Linked DNA regions of Hydrogenovibrio crunogenus. The protein of the gene in region 2 interacts with the protein of the main gene of each other region in a pairwise test. Links are inferred from orthologs where the notes say so. Each region holds a gene or a part of one and is shown on either strand. Other genes may lie near its edges.

Region 1 (16,272 bases), 610 kb from region 2 along the record:
TAATTCCAGTCAATACAATTAATAAAGCGGGCAGACCTGCATCGGCTAGACGTTCGTCAGCAGCCATTTCGTAAGCTCTAACCGAGAGGGTATTAAAGTTAAACGGTCTTAATATCAGGGTGGTAGGTAGTTCTTTTAAGACTTCAACAAACACGAGTAAAAAGGCGATTACTAGACTGCTTTGAATGATTGGAAAGTGGATGCTTTTCATCACTTGCCAATGTGAAGCACCCAATGTGCGAGCCGATTCATCAATAGTCGGTTTAACTTGGTTTAGACCACTATCAATGGTTTGTAATGAGACGGATAAAAACCGAAAACTGTAGGCAAAAACCAGGGCAAACAGGGTTCCTGAAAGTACCAGGCCTGTAGAAATACCAAATTGACTTGTCATAAAATGATCCAGAGTATTGTCTATCCAGGCTAAGGGAATCATTACGGCAATGGCGATAACGGTCCCAGGAATGGCATAGCCTAAACTGGCGATTCTGACTGATATTTCAATGTGTTTATTTTGGTTCAAGCGTTTGGCATAAGCCAAGAATAGAGCAATCAATAAGGCTACGATGGCAGCGATAAAGGCTAGGTAAAAACTGTTCCATATCAGTTGGATAAAGCTAGAATCAAACTGTGTTTCTGCGGTAGTCATAGCCCAATAGAATAGTTGTGAAGAGGGCAGTAAAAACCCAAGTAGTAACGGCATAAAACACCATGCAAACGCGCCAAAGGCTTGCCAACCCGTTAGTTTTTGTTTGATGTGCACGCTTTTTATGCTGTCACTTGAGTAAAATTGAGCTTGTTTGCGTGACCAAATTTCAAGGGTGATAAGCACTAAAACAAATGTTAAAAGTACTAAGGCTAGTTGGGCTGTGGTGGTGGTATCTCCAAAGCCTGTCCAGGTACGGTATATGCCTGTTGTAAAAGTAGAGACTCCAAAGTGTTGTACGGCACCAAAGTCAGCAAGGGTTTCCATTAAAGCCAGCGTTAATCCTGCAATAATAGCAGGCCTGGCCATAGGTATAGCAATACTGAAAAATCGGCGAATTGGTCCTGCTCCCAGAGTTTTTGCGGCTTCTAAAGCGTGGTGACTATGGTTAGAAAACGCTGAACGACTCAGCAAGTAAATATAGGGATAGAGTACTAAAGAGAACATGAGCATTGCACCACCCAATGAACGAATCTCTGGAAACCAATTGTTGACTGTTGCTGTGGCAAAGATAGTACGTAAATAACTTTGTATTGGACCTTCAAACTCTAGTAACCCAGTATAAGTATAAGCAATGATATAAGCAGGTATGGCAATAGGCAGTAATAATGCCCATTGCAAAAAAGAATGACCAAAAAATCGATATTGGCTGATTAGCCATGCGGTAGTCACACCAAGCAATAGAGTGCCAAAAGAGACACCAAGCATTAGCCATAACGAATTGATAACATATTCGGCGAGCAGAGTTTCAACTAGGTGTGACCAGTTGTCGTTAGTGGGTATAAAGACATAGCTGACTAATACCCAAATAGGTAAGGTCAATAATAGGGTTACAGTACCAACAGCAATAAACCATTTATATTTTGCAAGTGACACGTTAAAGACCTTAACTATAATTTAACAACAATTCATTTTGTGTATGCGTTGAGTTTAACGCCAACCGGCACGATCCATAATTCGCACAGCCTGCGTATTGTGGATGCCTAGTTCATTTAAATTGAGGGCATCAGATTTAAAACTCCCCCAACTTTGTAGTAATTCACTAGGTTTAGCATCAGCAATCACAGGGTATTCATTATTGGTTTTAGCATACCATTCTTGAGCCTCTGGCGATAATAAAAACTCAATGAGTTTAAGGGCATTTTCTTTGTTTTTGGCGGCTTTAGTGATCGCTATACCACTTATGTTAACGTGTGTACCACGGCCTTGTTGGTTAGGCCAAAACACCGCTACTTGAGAAGCGGCTTGTTTTTGCTTTTCATCCTTGCTGTTAACCATTTGTCCTAAATAGTAAGTGTTAACAATGGCAATATCACACTGTCCAGCGGCAACAGCCATCACCTGATCACGATCCCCGCCTTTAGGGCGGCGAGCAAAGTTTTTTACAAATGCTGTGGCCCATTCTTCTGTCGCTTTTTCGCCTTTATGAACAATCATTGAGGCAACCAGTGATTGATTATAAATATTATTAGAAGAGCGTACACAGATGCGATTGTTCCATTTTGAATCTGTAAGAGCTTCATAGCTAGATAATTCATTAGGCGATACTCGTTCTTTTGCATAAACCATGACTCGTGCACGGGTGGTTAAGGCTAACCAATAGTGTTCAGGGTCTTGAAGGTTTTTAGAAACCTGATCTTGTAAACCTTGGTTAATGGCTGGTTGAATAACCCCCGCCGCTTTAGCACGATATAAACGCCCTGCGTCAGTCGTAATTAATACGTCTGCAGGAGAGTTAACGCCTTCGATTTCAAGGCGTTTTAATAGAGCGTCTGCTTTACCGGTTACTAGGTTAGTTTCAATACCTGTTGTTTTTGTAAAAGTGTCTAACAATGGTTTAATCAACTGCTCTTTACGAGCTGAATAAATGTTGACCTCATCTGCTTGAGCGATGTTTACGGGTATAACAAAACTTATAGATATGCAAAAAAGTAACGCGTTTTTTAACATCTTTAAATCTCCAGAATAAATGACTTAATTAAATAACATTGTTAATGATAATTTTTATCATTATCATGTTTATTTTATTAAAAATCAAGTGGATTATTCAAATGGATGTTATTGCTATTTAAGAGTTGTTTTAGGGGGTTAGTCGCGATTCATTTTGCATTTTTTGCGGGTTGCAAAGAACAGGTTGTTGTGTCAGAAAGATAGTCTAAATTTTTTATAAAGACTTCTTTCATATTCCGCTACAGAAGCCACCGGTATAACCGTTTTTGTTTTGACCATATCGAGAATCGTAACGATGGTCTGTATTCCATAGCAACTTAGCGGAAGAAGCGGATGTATAGACCCAAATATGGGGCATGAGTATAGGTGCCGGATTTTTCCGAGGCTTTAAACCCTTTTGGCGTGAAGCGGAATTCATAATTCCAGTGTTCACGGGGGTTCTGCTTGCACGGATGCTGCTAATCAAAGTAAGTAAATGATTAAAACCCACCAGGCCTGGTGGGTTTTGGCCATGGTGGAGATTTGTTTGTTCAAATATTCGATTTATCTGCTAAGTTTTGGTTGGGTTGCAACTGTTGTTCGTGTTGCTCAATATCCCAAGGCAATAATTCAGATGAATGGTGGAGTTTGTGTAAATAACGTTCAAAGTGATCCAGAATATCCGTAATCATATTATGGCGGCTGTAACCATAGACATCATAAGATTCTCTACCATCTCTTAAAAAAACTTCAGCACGGTAATAATGTTCTTCATTCCCTACTTCTGTCTCTCTTTCTGGGAAAGCGAAACCTGGAATCACGAATTCACATAAACGCACTTCATAAATAAATGCCATTTGTTCAGATTTAATGACTTCAATTCGAGTTCTGACCGGCGAGTCATCAAAGTAGACTTTAGACTCCCACCCGCGTCGTTTCAATTCGACTTTAACGGTTTTCATACTTTCATAAGCCACTTTTTTAATAAAGCTGGATACTTCTGCTTCGTCAGGGTACTGAACGAGTTTTGCCAGACGATCTTTCCAGTTTGCTCCTTGATGCGCCAATGTTTTACCACTGTTACGCATGGCACTTTTTAAACTCACTTCACGGTGGGTTTCAATCACCAGTGCTCGCCACATCCCAACGGTCGCAATCAACATAATAACGGCAAAAGGGAGGGCGCTGACGATCGAAGCGGTTTGAAGAGCTTTGAGACCGCCTGCTAATAAAAGCACTGCAGCAACGGTACCCAGTAATGCGGCCCAGAAGACTCTTTGCCAAACCGGCGAGTTAAGGCTTCCACCAGAAGCTAGTGAGTCGATGACTAGAGCGCCTGAGTCAGCCGACGTGACAAAGAACGTGATTATTAAAATCACTGCTAATGTTGAAAGGATCCCACTAAGAGGGAGGTGCTCAAAAAGTTTGAATAAGGCAACGGCATGGTCGTTTTGCACGGCTTGAATAAAGGTATGGTAGCCTTCTTGCATAATCATATGCAATGCCGTGTCGCCAAATACTGAGAACCAGAAAAAGGTAAATAACGTTGGCACAAACATCACGCCAAAGACAAACTGGCGAATGGTGCGACCTCGACTGATTTTAGCAATAAAGAGTCCTACAAAAGGCGCCCAGGCGATTGTCCAACCAAAGATAAAGAGGGTCCAGTGCCCAATCCAGTCGCTTGAAGAGTAGGCTTGTAAGTTAAAGGTTCGTTCAACGATATTGCTGAGATAACTTCCCGTATTTTGTAGGAAAGTTTCTAAAATGAAAACGGATGGCCCTGCGAGGAAAACAAACACCATTAAGGCGACAGCTAAAGTAATATTTAACAAAGACAATCTTTTGATCCCTTTGTCCATTCCAGCAATCACTGAAAAAATTGCCAGGCCTGTAATGATGGCCAGCGCTAAGATTTGTACCGTGGTTGAGATCGGAATGGATGGGATCAGGTAATGAACCCCTGCGTTGATTTGAGTAACGGATAACCCCAAGGTTGTCGCCAACCCAAACACGGTTCCCAAGATGGCAAAGGTATCGACTGTATGTCCAATCGGGCCATAGATACGGTCGCCAATTAATGGGAATAAAGTGGAGCGCATGGATAAGGGTAAATTATGACGGAAAGCAAAGTACGCCAAAGTCAGTCCGACTAGACCATAAATGGCCCAGATATGGAAGCCCCAGTGGAAAAAGGCGATTTGCATCGCTTGTTTGGCTGCAGAGACAGTTTCTCCTGTTCCTTCCGGTGGCGAGGCGTAATGTAAAACCGGTTCCGCGACCCCAAAAAACAATAGCGCAATTCCGTAGCCCGCTGAAAACAGCATGGCAAACCAGGCCGTAAAGGTATAGTCCGCTTCAATGTGGTCGGGTCCCAGTTTAATTTTCCCCCATGGCGAAATTGCGATGGAAAAGATAAAAATCAGAAAAATCGCCACCGCCAACATATAAAACCAGCCAAAGTTTTTTGTGATGCTGGATAAGACATCAGCAAAGAATTCGCCGGCAAGTTCCGGATTACTTAACGTTCCAATAATCATTAAGAATATGACGGCCACTGCAGGGATAAAAACGGGCAGTAATAAAGTCGATTTTAAAGCGTTTTTGGAAACGGACATATTGAAGCTCTTTTTACTAAATTGGCTTTACCCTACCAAATATTTTTTAAAATTACGAGTTGTTATATCGTTCTAAGTCGCCTTATAACGCGAAACGAACACTAAATGAATTGGTAATACTTTTTAATTTAACAAAGTAATAGTCATAAATTTATTTTAAAAATAGTTGTTAACTAATTGAAATAATTTATAAAAAAGCGTGTTTTCTTTGACTATTTTTTCAAAAGAAATTAAGGTTATGGATGAGTCATAATTATGAATTTCGAAAATTAAGGAGACGTATATGAAAGTAAGTCGTAGAGGGTTTTCGTTAGGAATTGATCGTATCGGCGATTTGGTTTTTCTATCCATGAAAGTGCAAGGTAAGTTGACTCATGATGATTATAGTCACATGACACCGATGATAGATTCGGCGTTAAAAGGTGTTAAAGACCCGAAAGTTAAAGCACTGGTCGATTTAACTGAAATGGAAGGCTGGGAATTACGTGCTGCATGGGATGATTTCAAAATGGGATTGAGCTATGGTGGGGAGTTTGAAAAAATAGCCATCATCGGCCATAAAAAATGGCAAGACTTCATTGCGAAAGTGGGTAGCTGGTTTATCTCGGGAAAAATTAAACGTTTTGAGTCTGAAGAAGAAGCTATTAGTTGGCTTTCAGAAGATACGGAAGAGTGAAATTTTTTTGTATAGGTCGAGTCTGAAAAACAGCCAGGCCTGGCTGTTTTTGAGTGATTGCTTTATTTGTGTTCTTTTTTAAATTCTTCCAGCTGACTGGCATCAAAAGAGGTCTGATCAATATCGTAACCTAGGTTAATCATTTGTTGCACTAATTGTTCTTTTTCGGCTTTTAAATCTATTAACGCATGGTTATTGTCTTCTAATTGATGCATTTGCGTTAAGCCGAGATGGTAGAAACGTAAGATTTTTAAAGCATTTTCATTGTTTTGTTTAGCTTCTGCTTTGACGGTGTCAATCAAGTTACTGATTTGCATTAGATTTCTTTTTAAGCGCCAGGCATACATCGCTTCATACATCCAGGGTTTGTCTTTAAAAAAGAACTTCACGATGAACCCTGTAATCACCAGACCCACGAAAGCTCCTAGTAAATTCAGTACGATAAGGTTTGAGCTGTAAGCACCAAGGTATTCAACAAATGTCGTTGCAGTAATCATGCCGATGACAAGAAACATAGCCATAATCTTTAAGGTCGCATTGCGGGTTTGTTTGCGGTAATACTTTGGATCGATTTCTTCAATTTGAAACATATGTAATGCCTGTTTATCTTGTGCGATGGTTATGACCATAAGCGAATGGGCGAAGTCCGTGAGTTCAACAGACCATTTTTCAACCCAAAATCTAATGACTCAATGGTTTTTTGCTTATTTAACGTGGAATCAAGGTATAATCTTGCCTTTTTAAAATCATTCTAAACTCAAACTCATGCGACGACAAGATTTTAACTTTGAACTACCCGAAGCCTTGATTGCCCAACAACCTGCCAAGGAAAGAACGCAAAGCCGACTGTTGGTAATGAATGGAGACGGTAGTGTGTCCGATTGTCATTTTCCAGACATTCTGTCTTATGTGAATGAAAATGATTGTTTGATCTTTAATAATACTAAAGTGATTCCAGCGCGCTTGTTTGGTCAAAAACTTACCGGTGGGAAAGTTGAATTGTTAATTGAACGTGTCTTGGATGAGCATCGTGTTTTGACGCATATTCGTTCAAGCAACGCGCCTAAATCAGGTGCTCAATTACGCATCGCAGATGCTTTTGAAGCCGAAGTTTTAGGCCGGGATGGCGCCTTGTTTGAGTTACGGTTGAGTAAGGATGATGCGCCTGAGCTGACGGCTTTGGAGTTGATAGAAGCATATGGCCACATGCCATTGCCTCCTTATATCGAACGCGAAGACCAGCTAGAAGATAAAGAACGTTATCAAACGGTCTATTCAGAAAAACCCGGCGCAGTTGCCGCCCCGACCGCGGGATTACATTTTGATAATGACTTGCTGGACAAAATTAAAGCAAAAGGTGCGGCGACGGGGTTTGTCACTTTGCATGTCGGTGCGGGCACATTCAAACCGGTTCAAGTGGATGATATTTCAGAGCATGTCATGCATTCCGAAGTGATTGAAGTGTTGCCTGAAACCGTCGAGTTGATAAAGCAAACCCGTCAAAAAGGGGGGCGAGTGATTGCTGTGGGCACCACTTCGATTCGCTGTTTGGAAAGTGCCGCCACCTTTTCTGAAACAGGTGAGCTTGCACCTTATCAAGGGGAAACTGACATTTTCATTACCCCCGGTTATGACTTTAAGGTGGTGGATGTTCTATTGACGAATTTCCATTTACCCGAATCCACCCTGATTATGTTGGTATCTGCGTTAGCAGGATATGAGCGTACCATGCAAGCCTATGCGCATGCGGTGGAACAAAAATACCGCTTCTTTAGTTACGGGGATGCCATGCTAGTGCATCCACCGACTTCCGAATCTTAATGGAAAAAAGTATGAAATTTGAGCTAGACAAACAAGACGGGCGTGCTAGAAGAGGGCGTTTGATTTTTGAAAGAGGCGTGGTTGAAACACCTGCCTTTATGCCGGTCGGCACTTATGGTTCCGTGAAAGGGATGATGCCGGAAGAAGTCGCGGACACCGGTGCGCAGATTATTCTGGGCAATACGTTTCATTTGGCAATCCGTCCGGGCACCGACATTATCGAACAACATGGTGATTTGCATGACTTCATGAACTGGAAAGGCCCGATCTTAACGGATTCAGGTGGGTTTCAAGTGTTCAGCTTAGGCAAGATGCGCAAAATCACCGAAGAAGGGGTGCATTTCCGCAACCCCGTCAATGGCTCTAAAATCTTCATGGGACCAGAGGAGTCTATGGACGTCCAGCGCAAGCTGGGGTCGGACATTGTGATGATTTTTGACGAATGCACGCCTTATCCGGCCACACATGAAGTGGCGGCCGATTCCATGCGATTGTCTTTGCGTTGGGCAGAAAGATCCAAACAAGCGCATGGTGATAACCCTTCCGCCTTGTTTGGTATCGTGCAGGGCGGTATGTATGAAGACCTTCGTCAGGAATCAATCAAGGGCCTAACCGATATTGGATTCGATGGGTATGCCATCGGTGGACTTTCTGTGGGTGAGCCTAAAGAAGAAATGATGGGCACGTTGGATTTTACCGAACCGCATATGCCGAAAGACAAACCTCGTTATATGATGGGGGTAGGAAAGCCAGAAGACATTGTTGAAGCGGTTCGCCGTGGCATTGATATGTTTGACTGTGTGATTCCGACGCGTAATGCACGAAATGGCTTTTTGTTTACGCACAACGGCGTCGTTAAGATTCGTAATGCAGTCAACAAAACCAGTTTGGAACCGTTGGATGCAAAATGTGACTGTTATACTTGCCAAAACTACACGCGCTCCTATCTTCACCATTTGGATAAGTGCGGCGAAATCCAAGGCGCGCGTTTGAACACCATTCATAACTTACATTATTATCAGTTATTAATGAAAGGGTTACGTGAGGCAATTGCCTCTGAAACCTTGGATACGTTTGTCAGCGAGTTTTACCAAGCCAGGGGCGAAGAAGTTCCTGCTTTATAAGTTCAAAATAAGATTCGAACTTTGTCTTATTTTGTTAATAGAATTTTAAAATTTTTTATGCAACAATAACGCAGTTAATTTCAAGGAGAACAAAATATGAGTTTTTTTATTTCTGATGCAATGGCCGAGGGTGGCGCAGCAGCACAAGGAAGTGGTTTTGAGGCATTGTTGCCGTTAATTTTATTGTTTGTGGTGTTTTACTTTTTACTGATTCGTCCTCAGCAAAAGAAAGTTAAAGAACATAAAAAACTTGTACAAGCACTTGGCAAAGGCGCTGAAGTAGTGACATATGGCGGCTTAGCTGGAAAAATTCGTGAATTGGATGAAAACTTTGTTGATCTGGAAGTGGCTGACAATGTTGTTGTGAAAATCGAACGTCAAAACGTCGCTCGCGAATTACCAAAAGGGACACTAAAAGGAACAGCGGAATAAGCTGGCTTTTTAAATAAGAAAGGGGCAGTCGCCCCTTTTGTTGTTTCTGGGAACGCCTTTAAGCATTACAGCTTTCTGCTGTAACGTGATTTATGAGCTTTATCATTTAGCTTTATTTGGAAAAATTAAACATGTTTGAGTCAAGACAAAAAGTCATTAGTAATCAATACCCGGCGTGGAAATATCTGCTGCTGTTAATTGTGTTGGTATTAGGTGTTGTTTATGCCGCACCGAATATTTTTGGAGATGATCCCGCTGTTCAGGTTTCACCGGCAAAATCGGTGCAGTTTGATGCCTCTACTGAAGACCTTGTGACGCAAACCCTTCAAAAAGCGAATCTAAAGCCTAAATCGATGGCGTACCAAGAGGGTCAATTCCTGATCCGATTCCATAATACAGACGAGCAAATGAAAGCCCGAAGTGCCTTGAAAGAAGTCATGGGACGCCAAGCCGTGGTTGCTTTAAACCTGGCGCCGGCAACGCCTGATATTCTAAGAGCGGTCGGTGGTCAGCCAATGTATTTAGGGCTGGATTTGCGCGGTGGTGTCCATTTCTTGATGGATGTCGATATGGAAGCCGCGGTGCAGAAAACCTATAACCGTTATGTCGACGAAGTGAAAGGTGCCTTCAGAGAAGCCCGAATCCGCTATTCAGGTGTCACTTATGAAACCGATCACTTGATGATCAAGTTTCGTGATGCGAAAAGTGTTCCGGCCGCTCAAGCGGAAATGGAAAAACAATTTCCAGGCGAGTTTAATTTATCTCCTGTGGATGGTCAGAATGCATTAGAACTTCGTTTACTGCCTAAAACCATTGAAGAAGCGAAAACCTATGCGTTGAAGCAAAATATCACCACCTTGCGTAATCGTATCAACGAACTCGGGGTGGCAGAGCCGGTGATTCAACAGCAAGGCGACCGCCGTATTGTGGTTCAGTTGCCTGGGGTTCAAGATACTGCGAAAGCCAAAGAAATTCTGGGTGCAACCGCAACACTGGAATTTAGACTGGTGGAAGAACGCGGGGATGCGTATCGCGCAGAAAAAACGGGCTATGCAGCGCATGGTTCACGTTTATATCATTTCCGTGATGGTCGTCCGATTCTGTTGAAACGCAGCATTATCGTCAGTGGGGACAATGTTATTAACGCTCAGTCAGGGATTGAACCGGAATCTGGGTCTGCTGAAGTCACCGTGACACTTGATGGTGCGGGCGGGCGTAAAATGTTGGCAACGACTAAGGAAAATATCGGTCATCGCATGGCGGTGGTTTATATTGAAAATCGCGTTGAAACCATCGAGAAAAATGGTGAAAAGATTAAAAAACGCATCACCACTAAAGATGTCATCAATGCCGCGGTGATTCGTGGACAGTTTGCCAATCGATTCCAGATTACCGGGTTAGACAGCCCACAAGAAGCGCAAGATTTAGCGTTATTACTGCGTGCCGGGGCACTGGCGGCACCGATGGAAATTGTGGAAGAAAGAACGGTTGGGCCAAGCCTCGGGCAAGACAACATCGACCAAGGGATGATGTCTGTGATTGTCGGTTTCCTATTGGTGTTGGTGATTATGGTCTGGCGTTACAAGACGTTCGGCATGATTGCCAATGTGGCGTTAACATTGAACCTGGTTCTGATTGTTGCGGTCTTGTCCTTGTTGCAAGCGACCTTGACCTTGCCGGGGATTGCCGGGATTGTTCTTACCGTTGGGATGGCGGTGGATGCGAATGTGCTTATTTTCGAGCGTATTCGTGAAGAACTACGCGTATCATCCGTTCAATCGGCGATTAATGCCGGTTATGAAAAAGCTTTCGTGACGATTGCCGACGCCAATATCACAACCTTGTTGGCAGCGCTGGTGTTGTTCAGTTTCGGAACAGGCCCGATCAAAGGCTTTGCCATTACGTTATCGATTGGGATTATTACTTCTATGTTTACAGCCATCTTGGGAACAAGAGCAATTGTGAATGCGCTCTACGGCAATAAGCCGGTAGAAAAGTTATCGGTTTAGTCGGGGAGAGACAGAATGAGTACAAGCATGGAAAATCAAAAAGAATATAACTTTATGGGGCATCGCAAGCTGGCGATGTCTGTATCATTGTTTTTTATTGTGGCATCCATTGTTGGGTTGTTTGTCAAAGGACTTAATTTTGGCATCGACTTTACCGGGGGCACCATTGTCGAGCTGTCTTATGACAAGCCTGCAGAAGTCGACACCATTCGTACCTCTTTGCAAGACTCAGGATTCGAACGTGCCGTCGTTCAAAATTTTGGGTCAGCGGAAGATGTGTTGATTCGTATTGCCCCAAGAGAAGGGGTTAATTCAGCTCAAATCAGTAACCAAGTGATGGAAGCCTTACGCGAAAATCATTCAGAAAATTTTGAATTGCGTCGTGTTGAGTTTGTTGGGCCTCAAGTAGGGGATGAATTAACGGAAGATGGCGCTTTAGCGGTTATTTATGCTCTTATCGGGGTGTTGATTTATGTCGCACTGCGTTTTGAGTTCCGTTTTTCCATTGGGTCTGTTGCTGCGTTGGTGCATGATGTTGTCATTACTTTGGGTGTGTTTGCCTGGACTCAGGCACAGTTCGATTTAACGGTATTAGCGGCGATACTCGCAGTCATCGGGTATTCCTTGAACGACACCATTGTTGTGTTTGACCGTGTACGGGAAAATTTCAGAACCGTTCGAGATGGTACGCCGGAAGAAGTCACGAATCTGGCGGTGAATCAAATGTTGGCGCGTACTTTGATGACCTCTTTAACGACATTATTGGTTTTGATAGCCTTGTTTGTGCTGGGTGGCGAGATTATCCATAACTTTGCATTGGCATTGATTGTCGGGGTTGTGGTCGGTACTTACTCTTCAACCTTTGTGGCCAGTTCAATTGCGTTAGCACTCGGTGTTTCAAAAGAAGACTTGATGCAGCCGGTTAAAGAAGGGGCCGATGCAACCGCTCAAGAAGAAGAGTTAAATCGAATCTTCTTGGAGCAAGAAGCGGCGCGCGAAGCCAAAGAAGCCGCCAAGAAAAATAAACACTGATTCGATTCTTTCGATTTCGTTAAATAAAAAAAGACCCCGCGGGGTCTTTTTTTTGTTCTGAGTAAATCGATTAATGATGGGTTGAGCTGGTATGTCCCGATTTCAAATGAGAGTCCATTAAGACCTCAATCTCATCTTTTGATAAATACTCATGCTCTGATTCCGACTTTTCCTTGTGGACTGCGGCCGGTAAATCGAAATCCAAATGCTTCAGTTGTTTTTTGTTCAGGGTGTTCATGAAATTCTGTAACGCTTGAATCACTTGGCCGTTCAAGTCACGATCCGTTTGTTCCAGAATGATTTCGTGCAATTGATTTACCCATTTCATTTGCGTGTCTCGCACTTTTTCGGCATGAGTACGCAACTCGTTGTTTCGAATCGCTTCCGGATACGCTTGTGTCAGGTTTTTAATATCTTCAATAATCATTTCTGCAATCTGGATGGTTTGTTCAGAAGTGGTTTCCAGACGGTCGTCAATGTATTGCAAACAGCTGTTCACTTTTTGGGGAGTATTCATTTTAGTTGCCATTATTTAATTCCTCATGTGATTAAAGTGTCAAATTAATGACGAAAATAAATATTATTGTTTTATGTATTGGATCTATTACAAAAACTGTGCCAAAAAGTATTTTGTTTAAATAGTTGAAAAATATAGTAAAATTTATTTTAAAAGTGTCAATAAACGGTGATATTTTTGACGCAAGCTGGGAAAAATCATTTTTTTTGAATCAGTTGCGGTACACTTTGCGTTTTTAAATGAGTGCGCAATTTGGATACGTTACCAATTACGTTGGTATATCAATCGACCGAGTTTGTTGTGATTGATAAACCAGCCGGAATCAATTTTCATTCCGAACCCGATTCTGATGGTCAAAAACAGCCAGGCCTGGTGGTTTTGGTGCAGCAGCAATTAGGAGTGAAAGAACTCTATCCCGTACATCGGTTAGATAAAATGACCTCCGGTTTGGTGGTTTTCGCATTAAACAAAGCTACAGCTCAGGTGTTTCAGCAGCAGTTTGAAAGCCGACAGATCGAGAAGTATTATTTAGCCATCTCCGCCCATAAGCCTAAAAAGAAACAAGGCTGGGTCAAAGGTGACATGATGCCGGCTCGACGTGGCAGTTGGAAATTGAGTAAAACATTAGAGAATCCGGCCATCACACAGTTTATCAGTCAGAATACGCGACCGGGAGAGCGCTGGTTTTTATTAAAACCGCAAACAGGCAAAACGCACCAGTTACGCGTGGCTTTAAAAAGTTTAGGCGCCCCCATTGCAGGGGATGCACGTTATGGGCTTTCAACGGAAGCCAAACAAGAAGACAGAGGCTATTTACATGCGTTTGCTTTACGCTTCAAACTTCATGAAGCGTCTTACGAATTTTGCGTGCCACCGCAGCAAGGTACTCGATTTCAAACAGCAGAAGCGCACACGCTTTTGCAGCAATGGCAAACTCCCTGGGCAGCGTTTCAAGGTCAATGAATAGAAAGGTAAAAGAATGACAAAAGAGAAACCTTTTTGGGAAACCAAAACTTTGGCAGAGATGACCACGGAAGAGTGGGAATCGGTCTGTGATGGTTGCGGATTGTGTTGTTTGACCAAACTGCAAGACGACGAAACAGATGAAATCGTTTATACCCGGGTGGTGTGCAAGTATTCTGACCTAAAAACAGGGGCGTGTTCTGATTATGAAAATCGTTCCAAAAATGTACCAACGTGCGTAAACCTGACTTTGGATAGGGTGGCTGAGTTTGATTGGCTGCCGGATACGTGCGCTTATCGTGTGTTATATCGTGGGGATCCGTTACCGGAATGGCATCCATTGGTTTCAGGTAAAAGAGAGTCTGTGACACAAGCGCATATCGGCTTGTTGGCGATTCCTGTGGTGGTCGATCAACCGGATCTGGATTATGAAGACTATCTGATGAAAAAGCCTTAACGTCCTACCTTAAAGTTTTATTTTTAAGTTTAAAGCTTCTCATGTTCTAAAGCGTTTAAATAATAGAATCAGAAATAAAAAAGGCCAGTTTTAACTGGCCTTTTTTGATTGAAACACTGTTTCGCTAACTTAGTGCTGATGACCGCCGTCACCATGTGCGTGTCCATGTTCTAATTCTTCTTCTGTCGCATCACGTACGCCCATCACTTCGATGTCGAAGTTCAGGTCTTTGCCCGCAAGCGGATGGTTTCCATCAACTGTTACGGTTTCATCATCAATTTTCGTGATTTCAACAGAGTGAACGCCTTGCTCTGATTGAGCTTCAAAACGCATTCCGACTTCTAGATTATCAACACCCTGGAACATGCTTTTTGGCACACCTTCTTGAATCAAGTGAGGCTGTGTTTCACCATAAGCATCAGCTGCAGCGATGTTTGCCGTGAACTTATCGCCAACTTGTTTACCTTCAAGCTCTTTTTCCAAACCAGGAATTAGATTGGAATGACCATGCAAATACGCTAAAGCTTGGCCGTTAGAAGCGTCAATCACGTTTCCTTCTGCGTCTGTCAAAGAGTAGTCGATCATGCCAACCTTATTTTGTTCAATTTTCATCTTAAAGTCCTGTTTTGCTAAATAAGAACCTGTATCATACAGATTCTTGTTGTTTTATTGGAGAAAATCGAAGTGTTGTGGTTAAAAACTTTTCATATCTTGTTTGTGATGTCTTGGATGGCAGGGATCTTTTATTTGCCACGTATTTTTGTACATTTTGTTGAAGGTCAAGCAGCAGGAGAACAAGTCACGCGTTTAGCGATTATGGCGAAAAAGCTGTACAAATTCATGACCATCATGATGATGCTGGCAATCGGAACGGGCATTTGGTTGTGGCTGGCATATTGGCCAGTGGCGGAAGGCATGGGATGGTTACATGCTAAAATCGTGCTGGTGGTATTGATGTTGGTTTACCACTTATGGACCAAACGCCGCATGAAAGAAATGCAGGAAGGTCATCTGGATCACAGTGGGCTTTATTATCGTTGGGCCAATGAAATCCCATTGATTTTAACGATCCTGATTCTGATTTTGGTCGAACTTAAACCGTTTTAAGCTGATTCAATAGAGTTCGGGTTGGTTGATGAAAGCGTGTCCTGACATTCAATTAGACTTTAAAATGGCGCCCAAAACCGAGGCGCCGGTTTATTTGCATGAAAAAGTCTCCGTGTTGGATATAAATCCAATCGGGCCTTATGTTCGCAATAAACAAAGTCACATCGTGTGTATCGAATCCCATCAAGCATTGATTTCAGAAGATGAAGGGCAAACCTGGCAAGCCTATGATTTGTTCTCATCCAAAGATTTTTTGATTCATGATACTCGTAGCCTGTGTGTTTCCGATTCAGGCGTGATTGTGGTCGGCTTTTTGAACATGGCGCAAGCCCATTTCAAATGGCACAAAAAAGCCAATAAACCGACTCAAAATACACGACTGGATTTATGGTCGGTTCGCAGCCTGGATGGGGGCAAAACGTGGGAAGCCCCTGTTCGTGTCCAAAAAGGGTACTGTGGTTCCACCACGACCATGATTTCGCTTTCCAGCGGTAAGCTGTTGATGGCCGCTCAAAATTTGGATTATGAGGCTGGGCGGCATTATAGCCTGACTTATCTTTCAGAGGACGAAGGGCAAACTTGGCAAGCCAGTAATAAAATCGATATTGGTGGGCAAGGGCATCATGGCGGGTGTTATGAAGGCACCCTGCTGGAATTAAAAGACGGTCGTGTCTGGTATTTGATTCGCACCAATCTGGATTGGTTTTGGAATGGCTATTCCGACAATGAAGGCCTAACCTGGGCGCATTTAGAACCGGGCATGACTGCCAGCAGTTCTCCAGGCATGTTATGCCGTTTACAAAGTGGGCGCTTGTTGTTGGCCTACAATCAATTGACCAAAGAGGGCGAAACCACTGCCCCTCGAGTTGCCGGATTGTTTT
Region 2 (6,377 bases):
TTCATTTCCATTTCCATTTCTTCTGGAACAGCCTGTAAAACTCTTGGCGTTAAAAACTCTGCTCTTAGTGGCTCATTGGCAGGCGTTAACATAAATGTTCTACCAATCTCATTTTGCAGTTCACGAATATTGCCAGGCCAGCGATAATCCATAAGACATTTCATGGTCTCTTCGGTAAAGCCGTGATTGTCGCGTCCATACTGTTGGCATAATTGCTCTAAGTAGCTTTTAGCTAATAATGGAATATCTTCTTTACGTTCATTTAATGAAGGTAAATTAATAACGTACCCCACTAAACGGTAATACAAATCTTCTCTAAAGCGACCCGCTTTAACTTCTTCTTCTAAATTACGATTGGTTGCTGCAACAATACGAATATTTACTTTTCTCGGTTTTGATTGACCAACAGGGCGTATTTCTCCCTCTTGAAGTACACGCAATAATTTCACTTGAAAAGCGGGGGAAACCTCGCCGATTTCATCTAAGAAAAGCGTTCCACCATTTGCTTGCTCAATTAAACCAACATGGTCCATATAAGCACCTGTAAATGCGCCTTTTTTATACCCAAACAGTTCACTTTCAAGCAACTGATCCGGCAAGGCTCCGCAGTTTTCGGCTAAAAAAGGTTTATTTGCTCTATGTGAGTTGTAATGTAAAGCTCTAGCAAACAACTCTTTACCCGTTCCTGACTTACCTGTTATTAAAATTGGCATGTCATAGTTAGTGACTTGGCAAAGTTTATCTATCGCTTTATCAAGCACGCCTCCCGTTGAACGAATAATGTCATCACAAGAATAGACTTGAGTCAGTTCTTCACGCTTACTTTCATTCTCTTTTTCTAATAAGGTCGGCGCTACTTTCAATTCAACAGAAAGTAACCGGTTTTCTCGTTGTAACTCGTAAAGCTCAATGGCGTTTTGAACCACCATGAGTAGTTGTTCTGGTTGCCATGGTTTTTCAATATATTGATAAATTCCAGCATCATTAATACCTGAAATAGTATCTTCAAGACTTGAATAACCAGAGATAAGCATACGAATCACTTCTGGCCATTTTTCTTTGACTCTAACAAGAAGTTCAACACCAGTTTCACCAGGCATTCTGTGGTCACTTATGACAACTTGAATATATTCTGCTCGTAAAATCTCTTCCGCGTCTTCAGCAGAGGTTGCTGTAAACACTTGATAATGACGTTTTAAAGTACGCTTAATAGTTTCAACCGACTTCATATCGTCATCGACAACGAGAACACTTGGCTTTTCTTGTAACATTTTAGGCCTCAATAGCTTGTTCTAAAGCATTCATTTGCGCTTTCATTTTTGATTTTTCTGCTTGCAAACGAGCTTTGCGTTTATTTAATAACCAGTTAACCCAGTCATCCATTCCTTCACCGCTCTTAGCTGATACTTGAATCACTTCAATTTCAGGATTCACTTTTTGTGCATAACGAATACACGCATCCACATCAAAGTCTAAATAAGGCAGTAAATCCACCTTATTCAATAACATTACGCTCGAAGCTGCAAACATATCTGGATATTTAATTGGTTTATCTTCACCTTCGGTGACAGAAAGAATCGCCACCTTATGATCTTCACCCAAATCAAAAGCAGATGGACACACTAAATTACCTACATTTTCAATAAACAATACACTGTAATTATCAAGGCCTAAATGTTCTGTAGCATGGCCAACCATATGAGCATCTAAGTGACATCCTTTGCCCGTATTAACTTGAATAGCGGGAACCCCTGTTTCTCTAATACGATCAGCGTCATTAGCCGTTTGCTGATCACCTTCAATCACCGCTAAAGGCAATTTATCTTTTAGGCGTAACATAGTGTCTGTTAACAACGTTGTTTTTCCTGAACCAGGGCTTGAAACAAGGTTTAGGGCAAAAATACCTTTATGCGCAAAACTATGGCGATTTTGGTGAGCATACTCGTCATTTTTAGACAGAATGTTTTGCTCAATTTCTACCATTCTGCTTTGACTCATTCCTGGAGCATGGGCATGCGCTGGACCTGCCCCGTAATTTAAATCACCATTTTCTTCTTGTGCATGGGTATGTTCATGACTATGTTCGTGATTATGATCATGTGAATGGTCATGATTGTGTGAATGATCATGATGATGAGCATGACTACCTTCAATTGAAACTTCGCCTTCACCGCATCCGCAAACTGTACACATAACTAATCTACCTCTAATTCTTTAATTTTAAGCTCTTCGCCACCCGTCACTTGAAGCATATGGCTTCCACATAAAGGGCAATCATCATATCTATTTACAATATCAACAGTGGTTGAACATCCAAGACACCACGCTTGACCCGCTATATCATTAATAATAAGTTCTGAGTCATGAGCAAGTGTATTTTTGGTAACCACTTCCCAGCCAAACAATAACGCCTGTTTTTCAACACCCGAAAAAGCCCCGATGTCTAACCAAACTTTTTTAACTTTTTTAAAACTTTGAACACTAGATTGCTCTTCTAATGTGAGCAAAATCCCTTCACAAATCGACATCTCATGCATAGCTTTTTTCCTCAATTTCAATGGGTACACATGGGTCAATTAATTGTGCAATCAAACGAGCATTTTTATTCCATTGTGGCCCTGCATCGAGTTGAGATAACCACTTATGTGCAACCCCATTAGAATGAAAATTCCATTCTGTTGGCGCACAAATCGCATAGTCTTTTACAATATTGGTTTGCTTATCAATTTTAGCTAAATGCATTAAACGGCCTCTTGCCGTTTCTACCCAACTTAATACAGCCTTTTCATTCTTAAGAACACCAAACAGATTACTATCAGACAAGGTGTTGTTATCAAATAAATCTACCTTTAATTCTTTAAAGATGTTTTGAGCATCAATGGCTTTGGCTAATACTCGGGCAAAAAAAGCATTTGTTTTTTCAATTTTTTCTATCCAAGCATGTCTGTTTTTTACTCTTGTAAAAACCGAATTTTCCATAGCAACACCGTCTAAACTTGGTTTAGCCACCCATATAGTCCAATCATTAGCATTTAGAATACTTTGCATAACCGTTTGATTTTCATAAAAAGAAACTACGTCAAATGCAATATTATTTAATTCATTATTATTCCAAATTTGTGCAAGTGGCCCTGTGTTATTAAGCAAAAATTTTAGTTCGTCATCAAAATCGACCTCAAAAACATCCATTTTTAATAAGTCATTAAATTGCACACGAATCTGTTTTAACAGCAATTCAAACTCTTTTGGTGTAGCACTTCTTTTTGCCGTTGCTGTCCAATGACCAACGCCTTTTAACGCTAAAGACAATTGTGCTGTCGTTAATATTCCCTGAGTATTAAAAAGTTGCGCGATGGATAGGTAGTGCTCTTTTAACACTTCAATACACACCAATTTTTTAAAGCTTCTTTTTTCACTCTCGGTAATGTCAAATAACGCTAAAGTAGATGCAAATTTTTGAGCTTCTCCGCACAAACTATATGCTAATCCCACAAATTCATTTACTTGTGCAGGGCTTTTCCCTGTAAATATTTTTTGTAACTTAAACGGCCTTCTTGATTCAATAGCCAAAGGAGAGCGTTCAATATTCACATGGCCTTGCATGATTATTCTCGGTTCTCTATTTCAGGGTTATCTTGACCTTTTAAACCAAACATCCCTCTTCTTGACACAGGCGTGTCTAATTTTTCTTGCACTGTTTTTGTTGGTTTAGGTTTAGGCTTATCGACAATTTGAATTTGACCATCTTGCGATTCCGCAATCATCGCTTGTCCCATTCTGATTTTTTTAATGGCTTGTTGTTGATTGGTTTGCTCTTTAGCCTCTTCATTAAAAATCAATTTAAAACACTCTAAAGCAAAATCAACAGCGACTTTATGGCTCTCTAGCGCGTGCATGTCAGACATTAAGGAGCAAGTATAAAAATAGCCAACCTCAGGTTGGTAATTCACAATAAACTCATATTGACCAGACGGAAACTTTAACGTAACACATTCAGAAACTTTGGCGGTAAATTGCGTTTTATGAGCATCATTACCTTCTTTATCTACTAACTTAAATACTGCATTAATAAACCAAGGGGTTACAATAACACCTAAATAACGGCCATCGGCAAGCTGTTGTAATACGGGTATTTCAATTAAAATGGTTGAGTTGCAAATGGGAATTGCTTTCATACTTTTCTGATAAACAGAGTCGTAATGCTTTTGCATTAAATTTACCCATTCATTAGCATCAAATCCATTTTGCATAACTAATCCTTAATAACCATAAACTGGTCTTTTTCGCCATCACATTCAGGACAACGCCACTCTGCTGGCAACTGAGTAAATGGTGTTCCTGGTTGCACCTGCCAATAATCATCACCTTGTGCAGGGTCATATACATACCAACAGATTTTGCATTCCATCTTGGTTTCATCGGTTATTTGTGAATCATCACCAAGATAAGAACCCTCAAAGCTTTTACTTATCATTTGTCTTTACCGACTCAACCATTTCAGTTATACGCCCGCTACTCTCTCTAATATCTTCTATTGAGGCTTGAGTGACGATTGGAACATCTACAACTTCAAGAGTATTTAAAATTAATTTATCTTCTGAATTAAAATATTGAACCCACCATACATGTTTTAAATTTGTTGAAGTCACTCGGCAGCTACCATAACCTCGGCTTAAAAAAACCGTTGGTCCTTCACCAAGGTATTCGCCTAACATATCCAAATCTTCTGGAGACTGAGGTAACAGTGTTAGATTAACAACATGTGCTTCATCGCCAACAAGGTATGCAAAAGATTTATCGCTCAACTCGGTTAATAGAGACGGCGCATTAATTGTGCCTGCAGGCTGCTCTTTAGGAAGCGTAATAATTGAATTTGCCTTTGCAAAAGTATCATTTCTAATGGCAACAGGAACCGTTCCAACTTCAATAGCTTGAATAATATTGCCATCTTCATGCCCTGCAATACGCCAAACACCGGCTAAAACCGTTTCTTGAATTCTTAACTGACGATTCTCTTCATTAAAAATAACAGCAACTTCACCCTCACCTAAAAACTTATTTATAAACTGAATGTCTTTTTCTTCAAACGTTGCAAAATCAAAACGAACAGCATCATCACCTTCTTTAAAATGAGTAAGCGCATTCATTAACTGATTCATTAGGTCTTCAACAACAGGGTAGGATTCGATATTATCGTCCATAATAATTGGGGCATTAAAGACACTCATATCATTTGGCATTTTCATATAATCTAGCTGCATGCCATCTTCTTCACTAGGCTGTGTGCCTGGCCCTACAACACTGACTGGTATACTTAAATCTGTGTACTGACTCATATCATTAGTTCCTTTAATTGACTTCTACACTAATACCAATTGATGGCGCATAAGACGGTTCTTTCTCTAAAATAATAGGAATCTCACGCATATAATCCGACCAATCTTGAATACGGGTCATCATGTCGATATATTTCCCATTTTTTAAAAAAATAAGAGCAGGCCACATATTAAAACCATATTTTTTAGATAACTCTTGTTCATCGTCCTCTGAAACAACAGCAACGCTAAATTGGTTCTTAAATGCTTTTTCAAGCTCTGGTAAAACAACAATAACGTCATTTGATTCAGGGTATCTTTTTGGATCACCGCCAAAATAAATAACAGAAACTTTTTGATTGTTTACAAATTCATCGTAGTTATCGCTATTTAAAACAGGGTAACCATAATCGCTTGTGATTTGTTTAATTAAACTTCTAGGCATAGTCTTTACTCTTATTTGTTCTTTAAAAAATCTGGCAATTCAGGCTCTCGACCAACAAGATCAGCAAAATATGCATCTACATCACCACCATTTAACGCTGCAAACATAGCCTTTCTTGCCTGAAGCACCGATTCTAATAAGTCTGGCTCAATAACTTCTCGAGCCGCCCCCATAAAGACTAAAACCCAGTCGCCTGCTTTTTGTGTCCCTATCAGGGATAAATCAACAGTTTCATCTCTATTTTCTTCATCATTACGACAAACAGCGACCAATTCATCACACGATAAAATTTTCATTGGAACACCAATACACATTACGACTTACTCTCAAAAAGTTTACGCCCATCAATCGGTACGCTTTTAACATTGCTAATACCTTGGTGTAACGGCTGGTCTCTTAACTTAAATTGATCATCAACAAGCACGCGTTCATCACCAACACGTAAAGCCACGTCTTCAGCAGGTCGCTCCTGTTCATACTTTGTTTTATCTAATTCTTTCTGCACAAGACTTAACTCAGGTTCTGGGCGCTTAATAACATCTACCCCCCAGCTTTTAACAATCTCAACAGCTATTTCAATACAGTTTTCCAATTGCGCTTCTACTTTAGGCGTTAAA

Evidence for each region.
Region 1: the proteins of hypB (region 2) and GHNINEIG_RS07010 interact in binary tests that used the Escherichia coli proteins (3 or more experiments, as listed by UniProt). The link is inferred for Hydrogenovibrio crunogenus from one-to-one orthologs.

What each region holds. Positions count from the first base shown.
Region 1 is NZ_CP032096.1:1,456,194-1,472,465, reverse strand. Bases 13,156-16,051 are described here. They hold GHNINEIG_RS07010 (FKBP-type peptidyl-prolyl cis-trans isomerase), read right to left. Parts: upstream 14,897-16,051; coding sequence 14,414-14,896; downstream 13,156-14,413. Other genes in these bases: GHNINEIG_RS07000 (sialidase family protein), read left to right, coding at 15,420-16,051; GHNINEIG_RS07005 (CopD family protein), read left to right, coding at 14,969-15,391; GHNINEIG_RS07015 (YcgN family cysteine cluster protein), read left to right, coding at 13,844-14,284; GHNINEIG_RS07020 (TIGR01621 family pseudouridine synthase), read left to right, coding at 13,156-13,827. Outside these bases: GHNINEIG_RS07075 (ABC transporter permease), read right to left, coding at 1-1,582; GHNINEIG_RS07070 (Fe(3+) ABC transporter substrate-binding protein), read right to left, coding at 1,637-2,656; GHNINEIG_RS07065 (BCCT family transporter), read right to left, coding at 3,187-5,253; GHNINEIG_RS07060 (SpoIIAA family protein), read left to right, coding at 5,537-5,929; GHNINEIG_RS07055 (DUF3087 domain-containing protein), read right to left, coding at 5,992-6,519; tRNA preQ1(34) S-adenosylmethionine ribosyltransferase-isomerase QueA, read left to right, coding at 6,695-7,750; tRNA guanosine(34) transglycosylase Tgt, read left to right, coding at 7,762-8,874; preprotein translocase subunit YajC, read left to right, coding at 8,971-9,306; protein translocase subunit SecD, read left to right, coding at 9,438-11,315; protein translocase subunit SecF, read left to right, coding at 11,331-12,347; GHNINEIG_RS07025 (hypothetical protein), read right to left, coding at 12,418-12,876; more of GHNINEIG_RS07020, read left to right, coding at 13,117-13,155; more of GHNINEIG_RS07000, read left to right, coding at 16,052-16,272. UniProt on the Escherichia coli protein: Folding helper with both chaperone and peptidyl-prolyl cis-trans isomerase (PPIase) activities. Chaperone activity prevents aggregation of unfolded or partially folded proteins and promotes their correct folding.
Region 2 is NZ_CP032096.1:842,728-849,104, reverse strand. Bases 234-3,018 are described here. They hold hypB (hydrogenase nickel incorporation protein HypB), read right to left. Parts: upstream 2,194-3,018; coding sequence 1,273-2,193; downstream 234-1,272. Other genes in these bases: GHNINEIG_RS03985 (hypothetical protein), read right to left, coding at 2,530-3,018; hypA (hydrogenase maturation nickel metallochaperone HypA), read right to left, coding at 2,196-2,537; GHNINEIG_RS04000 (sigma-54-dependent transcriptional regulator), read right to left, coding at 234-1,271. Also shown: more of GHNINEIG_RS04000, read right to left, coding at 1-233; more of GHNINEIG_RS03985, read right to left, coding at 3,019-3,603; [NiFe]-hydrogenase assembly chaperone HybE, read right to left, coding at 3,606-4,250; GHNINEIG_RS03975 (rubredoxin), read right to left, coding at 4,253-4,474; GHNINEIG_RS03970 (hydrogenase expression/formation protein), read right to left, coding at 4,464-5,336; GHNINEIG_RS03965 (thioredoxin domain-containing protein), read right to left, coding at 5,350-5,760; GHNINEIG_RS03960 (HypC/HybG/HupF family hydrogenase formation chaperone), read right to left, coding at 5,772-6,074; GHNINEIG_RS03955 (HyaD/HybD family hydrogenase maturation endopeptidase), read right to left, coding at 6,074-6,377. UniProt on the Escherichia coli protein: Involved in the maturation of [NiFe] hydrogenases. Required for nickel insertion into the metal center of the hydrogenase. Exhibits a low intrinsic GTPase activity, which is essential for nickel insertion.